One region of the Planococcus sp. BI3 genome, then DNA from elsewhere that is predicted to be linked to it. Evidence: riboswitches for the same ligand, from Rfam matches in the RefSeq annotation. Region 1 holds a riboswitch; each other region holds the start of a gene.

What was found. Region 1 has a riboswitch for S-adenosylmethionine ahead of AC1MEO_RS15705 (methionine ABC transporter ATP-binding protein). Riboswitches for the same ligand answer to the same signal wherever they lie in the genome.
Region 2: it holds a riboswitch for S-adenosylmethionine, as region 1 does, so the genes downstream of both, metK (methionine adenosyltransferase) here and AC1MEO_RS15705 (methionine ABC transporter ATP-binding protein) in region 1, are expected to answer to the same signal.
Region 3: it holds a riboswitch for S-adenosylmethionine, as region 1 does, so the genes downstream of both, AC1MEO_RS06960 (methionine ABC transporter ATP-binding protein) here and AC1MEO_RS15705 (methionine ABC transporter ATP-binding protein) in region 1, are expected to answer to the same signal.

Annotation. Positions count from the first base shown of each region.
Region 1 is NZ_CM155266.1:3,133,677-3,139,297, forward strand. Features, by position in the region: gene lepB (signal peptidase I) at 238-771, shown strand; gene AC1MEO_RS15695 (aminotransferase class I/II-fold pyridoxal phosphate-dependent enzyme) at 844-2,007, opposite strand; gene AC1MEO_RS15700 (carbon-nitrogen family hydrolase) at 2,094-2,882, shown strand; SAM riboswitch class I at 2,934-3,038, shown strand; gene AC1MEO_RS15705 (methionine ABC transporter ATP-binding protein) at 3,107-4,120, shown strand; gene AC1MEO_RS15710 (methionine ABC transporter permease) at 4,110-4,781, shown strand; gene AC1MEO_RS15715 (MetQ/NlpA family ABC transporter substrate-binding protein) at 4,794-5,621, shown strand, end outside.
Region 2 is NZ_CM155266.1:1,287,887-1,293,507, forward strand. Features, by position in the region: gene AC1MEO_RS06475 (aldehyde dehydrogenase family protein) at 1-463, shown strand, start outside; gene AC1MEO_RS06480 (iron-containing alcohol dehydrogenase) at 488-1,705, shown strand; gene metK (methionine adenosyltransferase) at 1,759-2,967, opposite strand; SAM riboswitch class I at 3,170-3,282, opposite strand; gene pckA (phosphoenolpyruvate carboxykinase (ATP)) at 3,609-5,198, shown strand; gene AC1MEO_RS06495 (alpha/beta hydrolase family protein) at 5,312-5,621, opposite strand, start outside.
Region 3 is NZ_CM155266.1:1,364,688-1,370,308, forward strand. Features, by position in the region: gene AC1MEO_RS06950 (MetQ/NlpA family ABC transporter substrate-binding protein) at 1-791, opposite strand, end outside; gene AC1MEO_RS06955 (methionine ABC transporter permease) at 842-1,510, opposite strand; gene AC1MEO_RS06960 (methionine ABC transporter ATP-binding protein) at 1,503-2,528, opposite strand; SAM riboswitch class I at 2,617-2,721, opposite strand; gene AC1MEO_RS06965 (thioredoxin family protein) at 2,830-3,156, opposite strand; gene AC1MEO_RS06970 (toprim domain-containing protein) at 3,162-3,500, opposite strand; gene gcvH (glycine cleavage system protein GcvH) at 3,696-4,076, opposite strand; gene AC1MEO_RS06980 (arsenate reductase family protein) at 4,157-4,510, opposite strand; gene AC1MEO_RS06985 (acyl-CoA dehydrogenase family protein) at 4,619-5,621, opposite strand, start outside.

The DNA of each region.
Region 1 (5,621 bases):
GGGCTCAAAAGTCTGACGATTCAGACGCTGAAAGTTCATGGAGATATCGCTCATCCAGTCCAAAAAAAGGCTCGAAAAAAGAGGGGAACTTTGCAGGTCTTCCGGTTATGCCCTGTCAATTACGATCTTGTTACCCATTCTGTGAATGACTAGCAGAAAGCGGGTTATCGAAAGTAGGCACAAAGCGGATAGCGTATTATAATATAAAAAGAATAAGAGCGGGCAGGAGGGGACAATGTGTATGAAGATCCGGTAAAAGCTTCTATTTCCTGGATGCAGGTCATTTTTTTGACAGTGCTTATTGTGCTGGTGTCCCGGCATTTCCTGTTTGAACCGGTAGAGGTTCATGGCGAATCCATGATGCCGACATTTGAAGACGATGACAAAGTTATGCTGGTTAAGGTTTATACAATAGAAAATTTTGATATGATCGTCTTTGCCGCACCGACTGGAGCCAATTTCATCAAGCGTGTGATTGGCGTGCCAGGTGATCGCATTTCCATGGAAGATGACCAATTATATGTGAATGGTAAAGCCAAGGCCGAGCCTTATCTGGCTGATAACCGAAAAATAGCCGAAAAGCAGGGATTTCCTCGGTTAACGGAGGATTTTGAGGAATTTACTGTGCCTGCCGAATCCTATTATGTATTAGGGGATAACCGCTTAAACAGTATGGATTCCAGAGTGCTAGGGTTTATCTCCAAGGACTCTATCATCGGGGAAGTGAAAATCAGGCTTTCGCCACTTGACCACATCGGGATTGTGGAATGACGGTGAATGCTCTATCGGTCCAAAACCGAAAAAAGACAGCTGCCCATTTCCGGGCAGCTGTCTTTTTTCAGTTTAAAATAAATTCAATTTATCGATGCGGTCCATCGCTTCGGTGATACGGGTTTCATCTACCAATAATCCGACACGGACAAATCCTTCTCCGCCAGCGCCGAATCCGCTGCCGGCAGCAACTGAAATGTCCGCTTTTTCAAGCAGGAAATCTGCAAATTCAACACTGGTAAAGCCTTTTGGAACCGGCAGCCAGGCAAAAAAGGAGCCTTGTGGAGCTTCAATTTCCCATCCGATGCGCGCACACTCTTTGACCAGGACGTTGCGGCGTTTTTCGTAGAGATCCACTAAATTATCCACGCAATGCTGATCCGCACTTAAAGCTTCGGCGGCAGCCATTTGGACAGCTGGGAACAATCCGGCAAATAGATGATCCTGGATCAGGTTCAGGGCTTCGATCATTTTTGAGTGTCCGACCGCAAATCCAATGCGCCAGCCGGCCATATTATAGGTTTTCGATAAAGTATACATCTCGATGCCGACTTCTTTGGCGCCTTCGGATTGCAGGAAGCTCACCGGTTTTTTCCCTTCGAAGCCGACAGCTCCATAAGCGAAATCATGGACGACGGCAATGCCGTTGTCTTTTGCAAAAGCGACGGTCTCATCAAAGAAGTCTCCATTCGCCACTGCGCCTGTCGGGTTGTTCGGGTAGTTTAAATACATCAGCTTGGCACCTGAGCGGACGGATTCGGGCAACTTGCTATAATCCGGCAAATAGCCGTTTTCAGGATCTAGCCGCATCAGCTCATAGTCGATGTCGGCGAGTGGGGCCCCGGACAGGTAATCGGGATAGCCAGGGTCCGGCAAAAGCAGCAGGTCCCCGGGATTCAGCAGCGCCAATGGCAATTCAACAAGCCCGATTTTTGTTCCAGCCAGGATGGCGACTTCAAGATCGGGGTCGATGTCCACGCCGTATTCGCGTTTGTAGAAATCCACTGCAGCGTGGCGCAGCTCAGCAATGCCGCGGAACGGCGAATACTTATGTGTTTTTGGATCAGCCGCTGCGGTTTGCAGTGCCTTGATGATATGGTCGGGCGTCGGCTGGTCAGGATTGCCCTGGCCAAGGTTGATGACGTCGCGTCCTTCGGCGATGGCTTTACTTGTTTTAGCGACCAATGAAGCAAAAAATTGGGTAGGCAGGTTTTGCAGGCGATTTGAAAATTCCATATAATTCTCCTTGTTTTCGAAATAATTGCACATCTACCCCAAATCTTATAGAGTTGAAGGTAACTTGTCTAGTGGAGGAGAAACATATGAAAATTGCATGCGTTCAGATGGATATCGCTTTTGGAGAGCCGGAACTGAATTATCAGCGAGTCATGGACTATTTAAGAGAAGCAGCCGATGGTGGAGCGGAAACGATCGTCCTGCCCGAAATGTGGAATACGGGATACGCATTGACGGAGCTGGGCACACTTGCAGACAGCTCGAACCGGACCGTGGAGTTGCTGAAGAGTTTTGCAAAAGAACACAAGGTCAATATTGTCGGCGGATCTGTTTCAACGAAAAAAAAGGGTGGTTTCTATAACACGATGTATGTCGTCGATAAAAGCGGCAAGCTTGTTTCAGAATATGATAAAGCGCACCGCTTCGGTTTGATGGACGAGCATATCCACCTTGAAGAAGGCGAATCACTGGGCACATTCGAGTTGGAAAATACCGTTTACGGCGGAGTCATCTGCTATGATATCCGTTTCCCTGAATGGATCCGCGCGCAGGCGCTAAACGGGGCAAAACTTATTTTTGTATCAGCCGAATGGCCGGAAGCACGAATTGACCATTGGCGCATCCTGTTGCAGGCGCGCGCGATCGAGAACCAATGCTTTATTGTGGCAGTGAACCGCATCGGCAGCGATCCGAACAATGAATTCGGCGGCAGCACGATGGCAATTGCACCGTGGGGAGAAGTTCGCCTCGACATGAAGAAAGACGAAGGCGTCGCTTACGTCGATATCGATTTGGCTGAAGTGGAGGAAGTCCGGAAGCGGATTCCGGTTTTTGAAGACCGCCGTGAGAAATTGTATGAAAAGTTCAAAAAGTAGATTGACACTCTGCACGAATGTCTGTAACATAAAATTCAATCAAATAACGTAAACTTATCAAGAGAGACCGAGGGGTAGGCCCTATGACGTCCGGCAACCCCCGACTGGGAAGGTGCCAAGTCCTGCGGAATGTGAAAACGTTCCGGAAGATAAGTCGAGAACTTAAAATTTTCGATGCCTCTTTCTTGATGAAAGAGGCATCTTTTTATTGCCGGGAGGACGCTATGATCCAGATTGAGAAATTGACGAAGACTTACACAACTAAGCATGGCACAGTCACCGGAGTGGACAATGTTTCACTGGAAATTGGCAAAGGCGAAATTTTTGGCATTGTCGGCTATTCCGGTGCCGGAAAAAGTTCCTTGATCCGATGCATTAACCTGCTGGAACGGCCGACCTCTGGCAGCGTTACAGTAGATGGCAAAGATCTGACCCAACTGAATGGAGACCAGCTGCGAAAAGCCCGTTTGAAGATCGGCATGATTTTCCAGCATTTTTATCTGATCAGCCAAAAGACAGTTTACGACAATATCGCTTTTGCACTTCGCGCAGCAGGAACACCACCCAAAAGCATCAAAAGCCGTGTAGAAGAGCTGCTGGAAATGGTCGGCTTATCTGACAAGCGGGATGTTTATCCGGCACAGTTGAGCGGTGGCCAAAAGCAGCGCGTCGGCATTGCGCGGGCACTGGCGAACAATCCGGCCGTGCTGCTGTGCGATGAAGCCACATCTGCACTTGATCCCAATACGACGTTGTCCATTTTGCGTCTATTGAAAGACATCAACCGTAAATTGAATATCACCATTGTCCTCATCACGCATGAAATGAATGTCGTCAAGGAAATCTGTGACCGCATGGCCGTCATGCAAGGGGGACGCGTCATCGAAGAAGGGCAGGTCTATGATATTTTTGCCGATCCCCAAAAAGAATTGACCAAGGAATTCATTTCCAGTGTTGTATCGTTCAATGTTCCAGAGCATATCCTGAGCGAATTTACGGGTACGCTGGTGAAGGTGCTGTTCAAAGGCGGTGTGGCTGGAGAAGGTGTGATTTCCGATATGCTGCAGAATTATCCGGTCAAAGGAAACTTTTTGCATGGAGCGATTGAGTATATTCAGGAACAGCCTCTTGGCATTTTCATCATGGAGTTGAAAGGTGCTTCTACCGCGGTTATGGACGCATTAAAGTATATGGAAAGCAGATCAGCAATTGTGGAGGTGATTCCGAATGGGCATTGAATGGGGACGGATTATTGAATTGTGGCCGGAAATACAGACTGCTTTTTTTCAGACATTGACGATGATCGGCATTTCATTGGGTGTGGCGCTGATTGTTGGCCTGCCATTGGGGATCCTGTTATTCATTACAGACCGCGGCTTGTTCCTCGAAAATCGGCCGGTCAATGCGGTGGTCGGTTTTGTTGTCAACATCGTGCGTTCCATTCCATTTATCATTCTATTGGTGGCACTCATCCCATTGACGAAATTCATTACAGGAACGACAATCGGTCCGATTGCGGCAAGTGTTTCTTTATCGGTTGCAGCGATTCCTTTTTTCGCACGGATTGTGGAAAACTCACTCCGTGAAATCGACAAAGGAGTCATCGAAGCAGCGATTGCAGTGGGCGCTACACCGTGGATGATCATTAAAGATGTTCTGCTTCCTGAAGCGAAAGCGAGCATTATCCAGGGTGTTACATTGACCATCATCAGCCTGGTTGCCTATTCGGCCATGGCTGGCGTTGTGGGAGGCGGAGGCATTGGAGATTTAGCCATCCGCTTCGGTTATTACCGGTACGACAATACCATTATGGTTGTCACAGTCGTCATTTTGATTGTGCTGGTCCAATTGATTCAACAGGCAGGAGATTACACAGCGAAAGCCATCGATAAACGATAAGGGGAGAATGACATGAAAAAATTAGGATTAGTATTGGCAGCGAGTGCATTGGTTTTGGCAGCATGCGGCGGCGGAGAAGAAAGCGACTCTGCAGGAACGACAGAAGAAGCTTCGAAAGAGATTAAATTAGGGGCAACCGCAGGACCATACAGCGACATGCTGAGCAAGGCAATCGTACCTGGCCTGGAGGAAAAAGGCTATACAGTGGAACTGGTGGAATTCAGCGATTACATTCAGCCGAACGTAGCGCTTGATGGCGGAGATATCGATGCCAACCTGTTTCAGCACACGATTTACCTGGAAAACTTCGAAAAAGAGAACAGCATGGACCTTTCTGCATTGATCACTGTGCCGACAGCGCCTATGGGCATCTATTCAAACCAATACGATTCATTGGAAGCAGTGGAAGATGGAGCGACCATCGCGATTCCGAACGATCCGGTAAATGGTGCACGTGCCCTTTTGATGCTTCAGGATGAAGGCTTGGTTGAAATGGATCCGGAAGCGGAAGTTCTGCAGGCTTCGGAAAGAGATGTCGTAACGAATACGAAAAACCTGGAGTTCCAGCCAATTGAAGCGGGCCAGTTGCCGCGTGCAGTGGACGGCTCTGATTTAGCGGCAGTACCTGGAAACTTTGCAATCGCTGCGGAGATGGATCTGCTTGACGCGTTGGCACTTGAGAACATGCCCGAGCAATACCGCAATGTTGTGGCGGTCAATGCTGAAAATGAAGACAGTGAATTGGCTGCTGACTTAGTGGAAATTGTGGAATCTGCTGAATTTGAAGCTGTAATTGATGCGGAATTTGAAGGATTCGGCAAGCCGGAATGGATGGCCGAA
Region 2 (5,621 bases), 1.8 Mb from region 1:
GGTGTGTGGCGGAAAAGAAGCGGTGGTCGAAGGATTTGAAAATGGCTACTTCATCGAGCCGACCATTTTTGCAGATGTCACCAATGATATGGCCATCGCACAGGAAGAGATATTCGGTCCGGTCCTTACAGTCATTCGCTACAGTGATGTGGACGAAGCCATCCGGATGGCCAATGACACGATCTACGGTCTCGCCGGCGGTGTCTGGACTCAGGACGTCAATAAAGCCTATGATGTCGCACGCAAAATCAAAGCCGGCGTCATCTGGATCAATGACTGGCATATGCTGCGGAATGATGCACCGTTTGGCGGTTATAAGCAAAGCGGCATCGGGCGCGAGATGGGCAAGCATTCTCTGGATGCCTATACGCAGCTGAAGCATGTCCATACCTCCATGGTTCCCGAACTTGAACGCCGGATTGCATTTGGACTGCTATTCTCAGAAGGCACAAACGACAACTAATATTGAAGATCGGGGGGACTTTCATTGATTACTACTTATTCAAATTTCGCATTGATGACCACTATCCACAGCGGCTCGAATACCAGAGCCATGATACCGGACCTTTTTAACGGACTCGGTGCCAAACGGGTTGTGCTGTTCAGCGACCAAGGCTTAAAAGACGCCGGCATCGTCGATAAAGTGGCTGAAATCTTCCGCTTGACGCAAAACGGCACCGGCGCCCAATTAGTCGGCATCTTTACTGATATTCAGCAGGATGCGGGCAGCGAATCCGTCAACCGCGCCATCCAATATGCCCGCGAAATGGCTGCTGACTCTTTGCTCGCTGTCGGCGGCGGCAGTGTGTTGGATACCGTTAAAGGCGTTAAATTCGCATTGCATCACGGAATGACGGATATCAAAAAAGCGATTCCAGGCGGGTTGGCGTATTATACTTGGCCAGAAGCACAATTCATTCCGATTCCGCATATCGCCGTTCCAACTACTGCCGGAACCGGTTCAGAAGTCTCGCCGATTGCCGTCATCTATAATGAAGAAAAAAGAGTCAAAACGAATATCATCCACCCTTTCATCAGTGCCAATATGGCCGTTCTGGATCCGGACTTGACCCTTGGGTTGCCGCCGTTCATCACAGCTTTTACCGGCTTCGACGCATTGACCCACGCCATCGAAGCTTTGATGTCGCCTACAGCAACCGGCTTTACCGATGCCTATGCGCTTCAGACCATCCGGATGTTCGAAAAAAACATCGTGGAAGCCGTACAAAATGGCAGCAATGTCAAAGCCCGTATGGAGATGCTGCAAGCCAGCACCATGGGCATCACTGCCTTCAGCTTCGCGCTGAACGCCATTCCGGTCCACAATCTGGCACATGCTTACGGGGCGCTTTACCGGATACCGCATGGCCTTGCGAATGCGGTTTTCCTGCCCCACGTCATCGAAATGATTCCGGCGTTGTACCTGCCAAAAATCGAAGGACTGGCACAAGCCTTGAATCTGGATATCCGCAATAAATCTCCACAAACTTTACTTGAAGAAGTGGTGGAGAAAATCCGCAATATGCAAGAGCAAGTCGGTTTGCCGAAAGATTTCTCGAAATTTGATATTCCCGAGGATTCATTGCCGACTATCATCGCCGCAGTCCAGTCAGATCCTGCAGCCATGAATTTTCCACTCCCGGCTGAATTGATTGAAGCCATCGGAAAACGCGTTGATAAACTGCAGACAAGCTCCACTTCATAAAAAAAAGGACGGCCGGGCATCGCTGCCTGGCCGTCCTTTTTTGCTTTTCAGTTTTAGATGCCCGCTTCTACGCCAGCTTGTTCTTTCAGGATTGCTGCTTTGTCGGTGCGTTCCCAAGGAAGATCGACATCCGTACGGCCAAAATGTCCGTAGGCTGCAGTCTGCTTGTAGATCGGGCGGCGAAGATCAAGCATTTTGATGATTCCGGCAGGACGCAAATCAAAATTCGCGCGAACCAAATCGTCTAATTTGTCTTCATCCACTGTACCGGTGCCGAATGTATCGAAAGCGATGGACACGGGATGTGCCACACCGATTGCATACGCCAATTGCACTTCACATTTATCTGCAAGGCCAGCTGCTACAATGTTTTTCGCTACATAGCGTGCAGCATAGGCTGCTGAACGGTCAACTTTTGTTGCATCTTTACCGGAAAATGCTCCACCACCATGGCGAGCATAGCCACCGTAGGTATCCACGATGATTTTGCGGCCAGTCAAGCCTGCATCTCCCTGAGGTCCACCAATTACGAAACGCCCAGTTGGGTTGATGAAGTATTTCGTGTCTTCATCGATCCATTTTGCCGGAACAACTTCTTTAATGACGTATTCTTTGATATTGCGTTGAATCTGCTCAAGCGTTACTTCCGGGTGATGCTGAGTAGAGATGACAATCGTATCCACGCGAAGTGGTTTATTGTTTTCATCATATTCAACTGTCACCTGCGTTTTGCCATCCGGACGCAAATAGGGAAGAATTTCTTCCTTGCGTACTTCAGCCAAGCGGCGCGCCAATTTATGTGCCAGTGAAATCGGCAATGGCATTAATTCTTCTGTTTCGTTGTTGGCATATCCGAACATCAACCCTTGGTCGCCTGCTCCGATTTCATCCAATTCTTTATCTGTCATTTTGCCTTCGCGTGCTTCAAGTGCCACGTTGACTCCTGCAGCGATATCTGGTGATTGCTCATCGATCGCTGTAAGGACCGCACTAGTTTCTGAGTCGAAGCCGTATTTAGCTCGTGTATATCCAATTTCTTTTATCGTTTGTCTAACAACTTTCGGGATATCCACATAAGTGGAAGTAGTGATTTCTCCTGCTACCAGAACCAATCCTGTAGTTACAGTCGTTTCGCACGCGACACGCGCGTTTGGATCCTCGGTTAAGATTGCATCCAATATAGCATCTGAGATTTGGTCACAGATTTTATCCGGATGTCCTTCTGTTACTGATTCTGATGTAAATAATCGACGGTTTTTCAAAAAATGTTCCTCCTTATATCCTGCGAGATTGCTCTCGAAATTGATACGGTACTCGTTTCCCATGTCAAGTCCGTTCCAGACAAAATCCGGATTGAACTTTAAGCCGTTTGTGGCCTTTCACACGAGGATTAAGGGCATTCCATAAAAAAATCCCTTCACTCATTCACCATGAGGAAAGGAGAATCATCATAAGCACCTTTCACTCTTATCATCCAAGGCCTGTGAGCCTTGTTTCAGGTTTGGCACCATCACTGCGGTCGCAGCAGGTTGCCGGGTTTCATAGGGCCTGTCCCCTCCACCAGCTCGGAATAAGAGTATCCGTTCAATTTTTCATCATACGGAAATAGCACGGAGTTGTCAACATTTTTGGCAAATAAAAGTATTCAATTGAATTAAATAAAGAAATTCACCCGTTAAAACTATTGGATGGGGATGAAACAGATTGGCGGATAGAGGCTTCCAGCCCAGCTTTTATTACGCACAACCCCTTAGATTTCCACCTGATCTAAAAAACCCGTTTTTAATTTTTTCATTTCTGCAAGGGATTAGTATAGACTAATCAACCTAATGTGTTATACTAATGAACGAATATACATCCTCCCCATCGCTATGGGAATAATAGAAAAGGAAGGTACATATATATGACTTCAGTGAACTTTGCAAACGATTTGAAGGACCTTTTAACTGGCCAAAATGTACATGTTCAATTATCAGTGCCACAATTAGTGGAAGCAGCAACATCCCGCGGTGAAGCGGTACTGACACGGGAAGGCGCTGTAGCAGCGGAGACAGGGAAATACACTGGCCGCTCACCGAAAGACAAATACATTGTGGAAGAAGAAAGTTCTAAAAACAAAGTCGACTGGGGCAATGTGAACCGTCCAATTTCAAGCGAAGTTTTTGAAAAACTATACGCTAAAGTTATCAAGCACCTAAAAGACAAAGATGCACTTTACGTTTTCAAAGGATTTGCCGGAGCTGACCACGAATCACGTGTGCCAATCCAAACAATCACTGAATACGCGTGGCATAACCTGTTTGCCCACCAATTGTTCATCCGCCCATCGGCTGAAGAATTGAAAGTGCATGAAGCTCAATTCACTGTGGTCTATGCCCCTACATTCAAGGCAGATCCTGCTGTTGATGGCACCGCTTCTGAAACATTCATCATCGTGTCAATGGAAAAACGCATCATTTTGATCGGCGGAACTGAATATGCCGGCGAGATGAAGAAATCCATCTTCTCGATCATGAACTACCTGTTGCCTGAAAAAGGCATCCTTCCGATGCACTGTTCAGCTAATGTTGGACAAGATGGCGATGTTACCTTGTTCTTCGGCTTGTCCGGTACGGGCAAAACGACCTTGTCGGCTGATGGTGACCGTAAACTGGTCGGTGATGACGAGCACGGCTGGTCTGATAACGGCGTCTTTAATATCGAAGGCGGCTGCTATGCAAAAACCATCAATCTATCCCGTGAAAACGAACCACAGATCTATGACGCAATCCGTTTCGGTTCTGTTCTTGAAAACGTCGTAGTGGATCCTGATACACGCATCCCGAATTATGACGATGATTCACTGACTGAAAACACACGTGCTGCGTACCCGATGCAGGCAATTGATAATATTGTAGACCCTTCTGTAGCAGGTCATCCGAAAACAATCGTCTTCCTGACAGCAGATGCTTTCGGCGTTCTGCCTCCAATCAGCAAGTTGACGAAAGAGCAGGCAATGTACCATTTCCTAAGTGGCTACACATCGAAATTGGCTGGTACGGAACGCGGCATCACATCTCCTGAAGCAACGTTCTCAACGTGCTTCGGTTCACCGTTCCTTCCATTGCACGCAACAGTCTATGCTGAAATGCTCGGCAAAAAAATTGATGAGCACGGCGTTCAGGTGTTCCTTGTCAATACCGGCTGGACTGGCGGCGTATACGGAGTCGGAAGCCGCATGAAGCTTTCTTACACACGGACAATGGTTCGCGCTGCCATCAAAGGCGAATTGAACAATGTCCCGACTGAAAAAGAATCATTCTTCGGCCTTGAGATTCCTGTAGAAGTACCAGGCGTTCCAACAGAAGTGTTGAACCCGCGCAATGCATGGGCTGACAAAGAAGCTTACGATCAAAAAGCATTGGCATTGGCACAGGCATTCCAGAAAAACTTCCAGAAGTTCGGTACCGTTTCTCCTGAAATCACGACACATGGCGGACCGCTTCAAAAATAAGCACGTTAATAAAAGCCCGTTCGGAGTAAAATCCGAATGGGCTTTTTTTGCGTGCTGATGGGCAACCTTCAGCAGACTGGTTGGAGCGTAATAAGACCCTTTGCAGGAATTTCTTACGCTTCTCTATCTCTCATCCATTTACAGACCGCTTTAACTGTATTGCGGTTGGCCGCCGGCGGAAAGAAATGTGTATACTCCGGGAAGTACCAGGTTTCGTGCTCCTGGCCATTTAGTTTCAGCGCTTCTTCCAGCAGATAGGCCTGAGCAGGAAAGACATTTTCGTCCTTCAATCCATGGATAATCAGAACCGGTGCATCGCTTTCGTCGATCCGCAGCAGTGGGTTGCGTTCTTCGTATTCAACTAATGCCGTATTGGGTGTACCACCATAGAGCCGTTTCATCATGCGCCGCATGTCTGGACGC
Region 3 (5,621 bases), 1.8 Mb from region 1:
CCGCCCCACTCTTCCAAGATGAAATCCTGGATTTCCTGAGATTTCAACACTTCCACCAATGCTGTAATGTTTTCATTTTCTTCATCACCAGCACGTACGGCAATAATGTTTACATACGGTGAATCTGAAGACTCAAGTGCAATCGAATCTTCCAATGGGCTGATGCCTGCATCAATTGCGTAGTTCGAGTTGATCAGAACCGCATCGCCTTCTCCTGCTTCATACATCTGAACCAGCAAGGCTGCTTCATAATCAGCATCAAACTGGAGATCTTTCGGATTTTCTACAACATCGCTCACTTCAGCAGCCGTCTTATCGACGCCTTCTGCCAATGTGATCAGGCCTTCAGCTTCAAGCAAAGATAAAATACGGCCGTGGTCTGCTACCGAGTTGCTCATCAGGATGGTTCCGCCTTCTGGAAGTTCATCAAGAGAAGCGTAATCCTGTGAATAAACACCGATCGGTTCGATGTGGATGCCGCCAGCGTTTTCAAATTCATAGCCATGATCTGCTACTTGTGATGCTAAATAAGGAACGTGTTGGAAGTAGTTAGCGTCGATTTCACCAGACTCTAAATCTTCATTCGGCAGGATGTAATCCTGATAAGTTTCGATTTCAAGTGTAATGCCCTGTTCTTCAAGCAATGGCTTTGCCTGCTCTAAAATTTCAGCGTGCGGCACATTGGAAGCCCCTACGCGCAAAGTCTGAGACTCTTCTTCACTAGCCCCGCCATTGCCGCATCCTGCAAGTACCAAAGCCGTTAATGCTGTTCCTGCTACAAATTTCTTCATGTTCAATCTCTCCCTTATGATGTGTTTTATATAGTACGGAAAATCCGCTATTACCGTTTGTCTGCTTTTGTGGTGACTATATCCCCGATATATTGAATGATAAAGACGATGATCAAGATCAAGATCGTCGCCATCAATGTAACGTCTTCACGGCTGCGTTGAAAGCCGTCCAGGAAAGCCAATGTCCCAAGGCCGCCAGCGCCTATGATGCCGGCCATGGCCGTATAGCCGACGAGTGCAATGGCTGTCACCGTGATACCGGAAATCAACGCCGGTTTCGATTCAGGCAACAGCACCTTCCAGATGATAGTGCCGGTCGTCGCGCCCATCGACCGAGCTGCTTCAAGGACGCCTTTGTCGATTTCCTTCAATGCAATGAGAACCATCCGTGCGTAAAATGGAGCCGAGCCGATGATCAATGCCGGCAATGCCGCGTTAGGACCCCGGATCGAGCCCATCAGGAATAGAGTAAACGGGATCAAAAGAATGATCAGGATAATAAAAGGAATCGAACGGAAAATATTGACGAATGCTCCTGTCAGCCAATTGACCACTTTGTTGGCCCATAATTGTTTCGGTGCCGTCAAAAACAACAGGATGCCGAGGGCTAATCCGATAACGAACGTAAATACTGTTGATAATGCCGTCATATAGAGTGTTTCAAGTGTGGCTTCCCACATATTGTCCCAGTCTACATTCGGGAATAAAGAATCAATCATTGTGCATCACCTCCGCTTGAACATCTTCTAAACGAAGAAATGCCAGTGCTTCTTCGATTTCTCCAGGAGAACCTTTCAACTGGAGAATCAATGTTCCATAGGCCCCCCGTTGGGTATGTGATATATTCCCTTGGACAATATTGACCTCCACAGCATGGCTGCGGATCAATTTCGTCAGGATTGGCTGTTCGGTTTGCTCACCAACAAAAATCAACTTCACCAATTCGCCTGTCGGATATAACTCCCGAAGATTTTTGATGGTTTCCTGCGAATCACCACTGGCGGTCACCTGTGCGACAAAACGTTTAGTGATCTCCTCTTTTGGCGATTGGAAAACCTCCAGGACATCACCCAGTTCAACGACCCGCCCGCCTTCCATGACGGCCACACGGTGGCAAATCTTTCGAATGACGTGCATTTCATGCGTGATCAAGACAATCGTCAATCCCAATCGCTTGTTGATATCCACCAGCAGATCCAAAATGGCGTCTGTAGTTTCCGGATCAAGAGCTGATGTCGCTTCATCGCATAACAGCACTTCCGGATCGTTTGCCAGCGCCCGGGCGATGCCGACACGTTGTTTCTGCCCTCCTGAAAGCTCGGATGGATAAGCATGTTCACGGCCGGTCAAGCCGACCAGTTCAATCAGTTCCTGAACCCGTTTACCGCGCTGTTGTTTCGACACGCCGGCAATTTCAAGCGGAAATTCGATATTTTCTGTGACTGTACGGGACCACAGCAGGTTGAAATGCTGGAATATCATGCTGACCTTTTGACGGGCCTTCCGCAATTCTGCGCCTTTAATGGACGTAATCACCTTGCCATTAATTTCTACCGTACCTGAAGTCGGCTTTTCCAACCCATTCAACAAACGGATCAATGTGCTTTTACCGGCTCCACTATATCCGATGATGCCGAATATTTCTCCATCGGCAATGGATAAATCAACCTGGTCAACAGCTGTAAGAACTGCTTTCCCTGTATCGAATATTTTTGTCACTTTCTTTAACTCAATCATTCTCTGAACACCCCTGAATCCTAAAAATAAAAAGCCCTTCCGCGCATAACTGAGCAGAAGGGCAAACGTATATTATACGGAAACCAATCTCTCATCTTCCAAAGCTTTCGCTTCGTGTGATTTGGCACCATTTCATTTTCATGACGGTTGCCGGGCTTCATAGGGCACTTCCCTCCACCACTCTTAATAAGAGTTTCGATATGAAATTAATTGAAAGCATAAGAAAGTTTGAACTTATAGGTCAATTCCAAGGCTTACTCCAATTAAATGGTGCTTGTTCTTTTCTTATCAGAAATTTAATTTACCACGACCGGCTATATTCGTCAACAGATTTCAACTTGCCATATAAATAAGGCACCGATTTGAAGGCATAAATTTTTTCTTTTAGTTTGCCATCCTCCGTAATCAACAGACACGGCACACTCTCCACTTCATACAGGCCGGCGATTTCCTGGACGTAATTCAAGTTTGCTTTGCCGATTTGAAGATCCGGCAACAGCTCTGTAACGACAGACAACATTTTGGATGCCACCTGACAGGTCCCACACATAGGCGTGTACAAATAAAAGGCCGTGATGTGTTTGGTATTCTTTTCTTTGGTCCATTCTTTATGAGTCCATTCCTTCATCTTCTTCATCCCTCTATCAATAGCTTATTGACCTGGACATTCGCAGCGATCAGCACATCCATCAGAATGCGGAGCGGTGTTTTTGCGACTTCCTTATAGCTCCGGTTGACATAGAAATGCCGGGCTTCGGGGAACTCGCGTTTGACCAGCTTCCGCAATTTTTCTCCTGAAGGGTCTGCATCCACTAATATGATGATGTCCTGGCCTTCGTATGGCAGCAATAATTCTTCAAGTCGCGATGCACTTACTGTACCATTTGTGCAAAGAATCGTCACGGGTTCTGCAATGAGCGGTGCAATCCTCGACTTGTCGCTGATCCCTTCCACCACAATCACCTTTCCCATAAACACTCACCCCATCGAAAATAGTATAAGAAAAGATGTCATCTATTACAAGCCGGACAAATGCCCTTTCTAGTTTTGTATTCCACAAGATGGTCCTGCAAAAACACGTTTCTGCAAGTCAATGGCTGCGCTTCTTTCAAGCTGAAACGTGCACCTATAAAAAAAAAGCGCCAACATGCAGGCGCTTTCCGAAGTTTACTCGTTGATCATTTCTTTGTATTGGTCTGCCGTCATCAATGCACTGACTTCTTCTTCAGAAGGAGCTTCGATAACCACCATCCAAGCCTGCTCGTAAGGTGACTCGTTGACGAATTCCGGGCTGTCTTCAAGCTCAGAATTGACTTCAACTACTTTTCCGCTGATTGGCGCATACAATTCCGAAACCGTCTTAACGGATTCAACGCTGCCAAAAGGTTGATCTTTTTTCAGTTCGTCTCCAACCTGTGGAAGTTCGACGAAAACGATATCCCCCAATTCAGCCTGTGCGAAATGAGTAATTCCGATACGCGCATTGCCCTCTTCGATCTTGACCCATTCATGTTCTTTTGAATAACGAAGTTCTGCTGGTGTGCTCATCTTGACCCCTCCAAATTATGTAGTCTATTCAAATTCAGTTTGACATAAACAGCTGCGAAATACAAGATGACGCCGATTTCTTACAGCCAGCTGTTTTGATAATCCGCTTCTTTAAAACCGAGCGTCACCGTTTTGCCGTCCCACGCCAGAGGCCGTTTGATCAGCATGCCATCTGAAGCCAAAAGCTCCAATTGCTGTTCTTCCGTCATGTTCGACAGCTTCTCTTTTAATCCAAGTGAACGGTAAACAAGACCGCTCGTATTGAAGAACTTCTTCAATTCCAAACCACTCGCCCCATAGATTTCAGCTAATTGTTCTTTTGTCGGCGGGTTTTCTGCAATATGTATTTCATTATATTCCACGTTATTTTTGTCGAGCCAGCTTTTTGCTTTCCGGCATGTTGTACATTTCGGGTATCCATAATAAGTAATCACGTTTCTGCCTCCTTTTTTTCTAAGCTTACCAAAAAGAAAGCTTCTGGTCGACGAATAAAAAAACAGGCAAACCCGGTAGACCTGGGCTTGCCTGTTTTCCATTATCCATTAAACGATGTATTTTTCGACATCGATCAGCTTGACAGCCGCTTCGCGTTTTTTCGCAATCACGTTGTAAGGTGTTGAACGAGTCAGTTTGCGCAATGCTGAAAGCATCATGCGCTGGTTGTCGCCTTCGATGGCAGCGATCAATGTTTCTTTCGCATCCTTTTCGATTTGATCGAATGCTTCCTGGCAATAAATCTGCGTATATAGAAGTTTTTGCTTGGCTTTTTCTTCACCTGACGCAGCAATTGCTTTTTCTGTACGCAAGACTACTGATTCCATTGCAAAGACGTTGCTGACGATGTCCGCGATGTTGACAAGTACTTCCTGCTCCGCTTCCAGTTTCGTGCCGTAAGTCTGAGCTGCAAGGCCAGTTGCAAGCAATGCGATTTTCTTCGCATTCTTCACCAGGTATTTCTCCTGAGCCAACGCTTCTGTCCCCACTTCTTCAGGCATCATCATCAACAATTCTTCCTGAAGCTTCTGTGCATGCTGCAATAAAGGCAACTCGCCTTTCATTGCTTTGCGCAATAGCGTTCCTGGTACAAGCAAGCGGTTGATTTCGTTGGTTCCTTCGAAAATACGGTTGATGCGTGAATCGCGGTAGATGCGCTCGATTTCGTATTCCTGCATAAAGCCATAGCCGCCATGCAATTGCACGCCTTCGTCCACAATATAATCCAATGTTTCCGTACCGAAGAATTTATTGAGTGAACATTCCACTGCAAATTCAGCGATAGAGTCAGCCACCAATTTGCCGTCTGCCTGCTGCTCATCCGTAAATCCGCTCATGCGGTCTTCGAACAATCCAACAGTACGGTAAACCGAACTTTCAACTGCATATAATTTAGACGCCATCGTCGCCAACTTCTCACGCGTCAAGTTGAATGAAGAAATCGGTGTCTTGAACTGCTGGCGCTGATTTGTATAAGGGATCGTCAATTCCATGGCACGTTTCGATGCGCCGATTGTGCCTACTCCCAATTTGTAGCGGCCAATGTTCAGG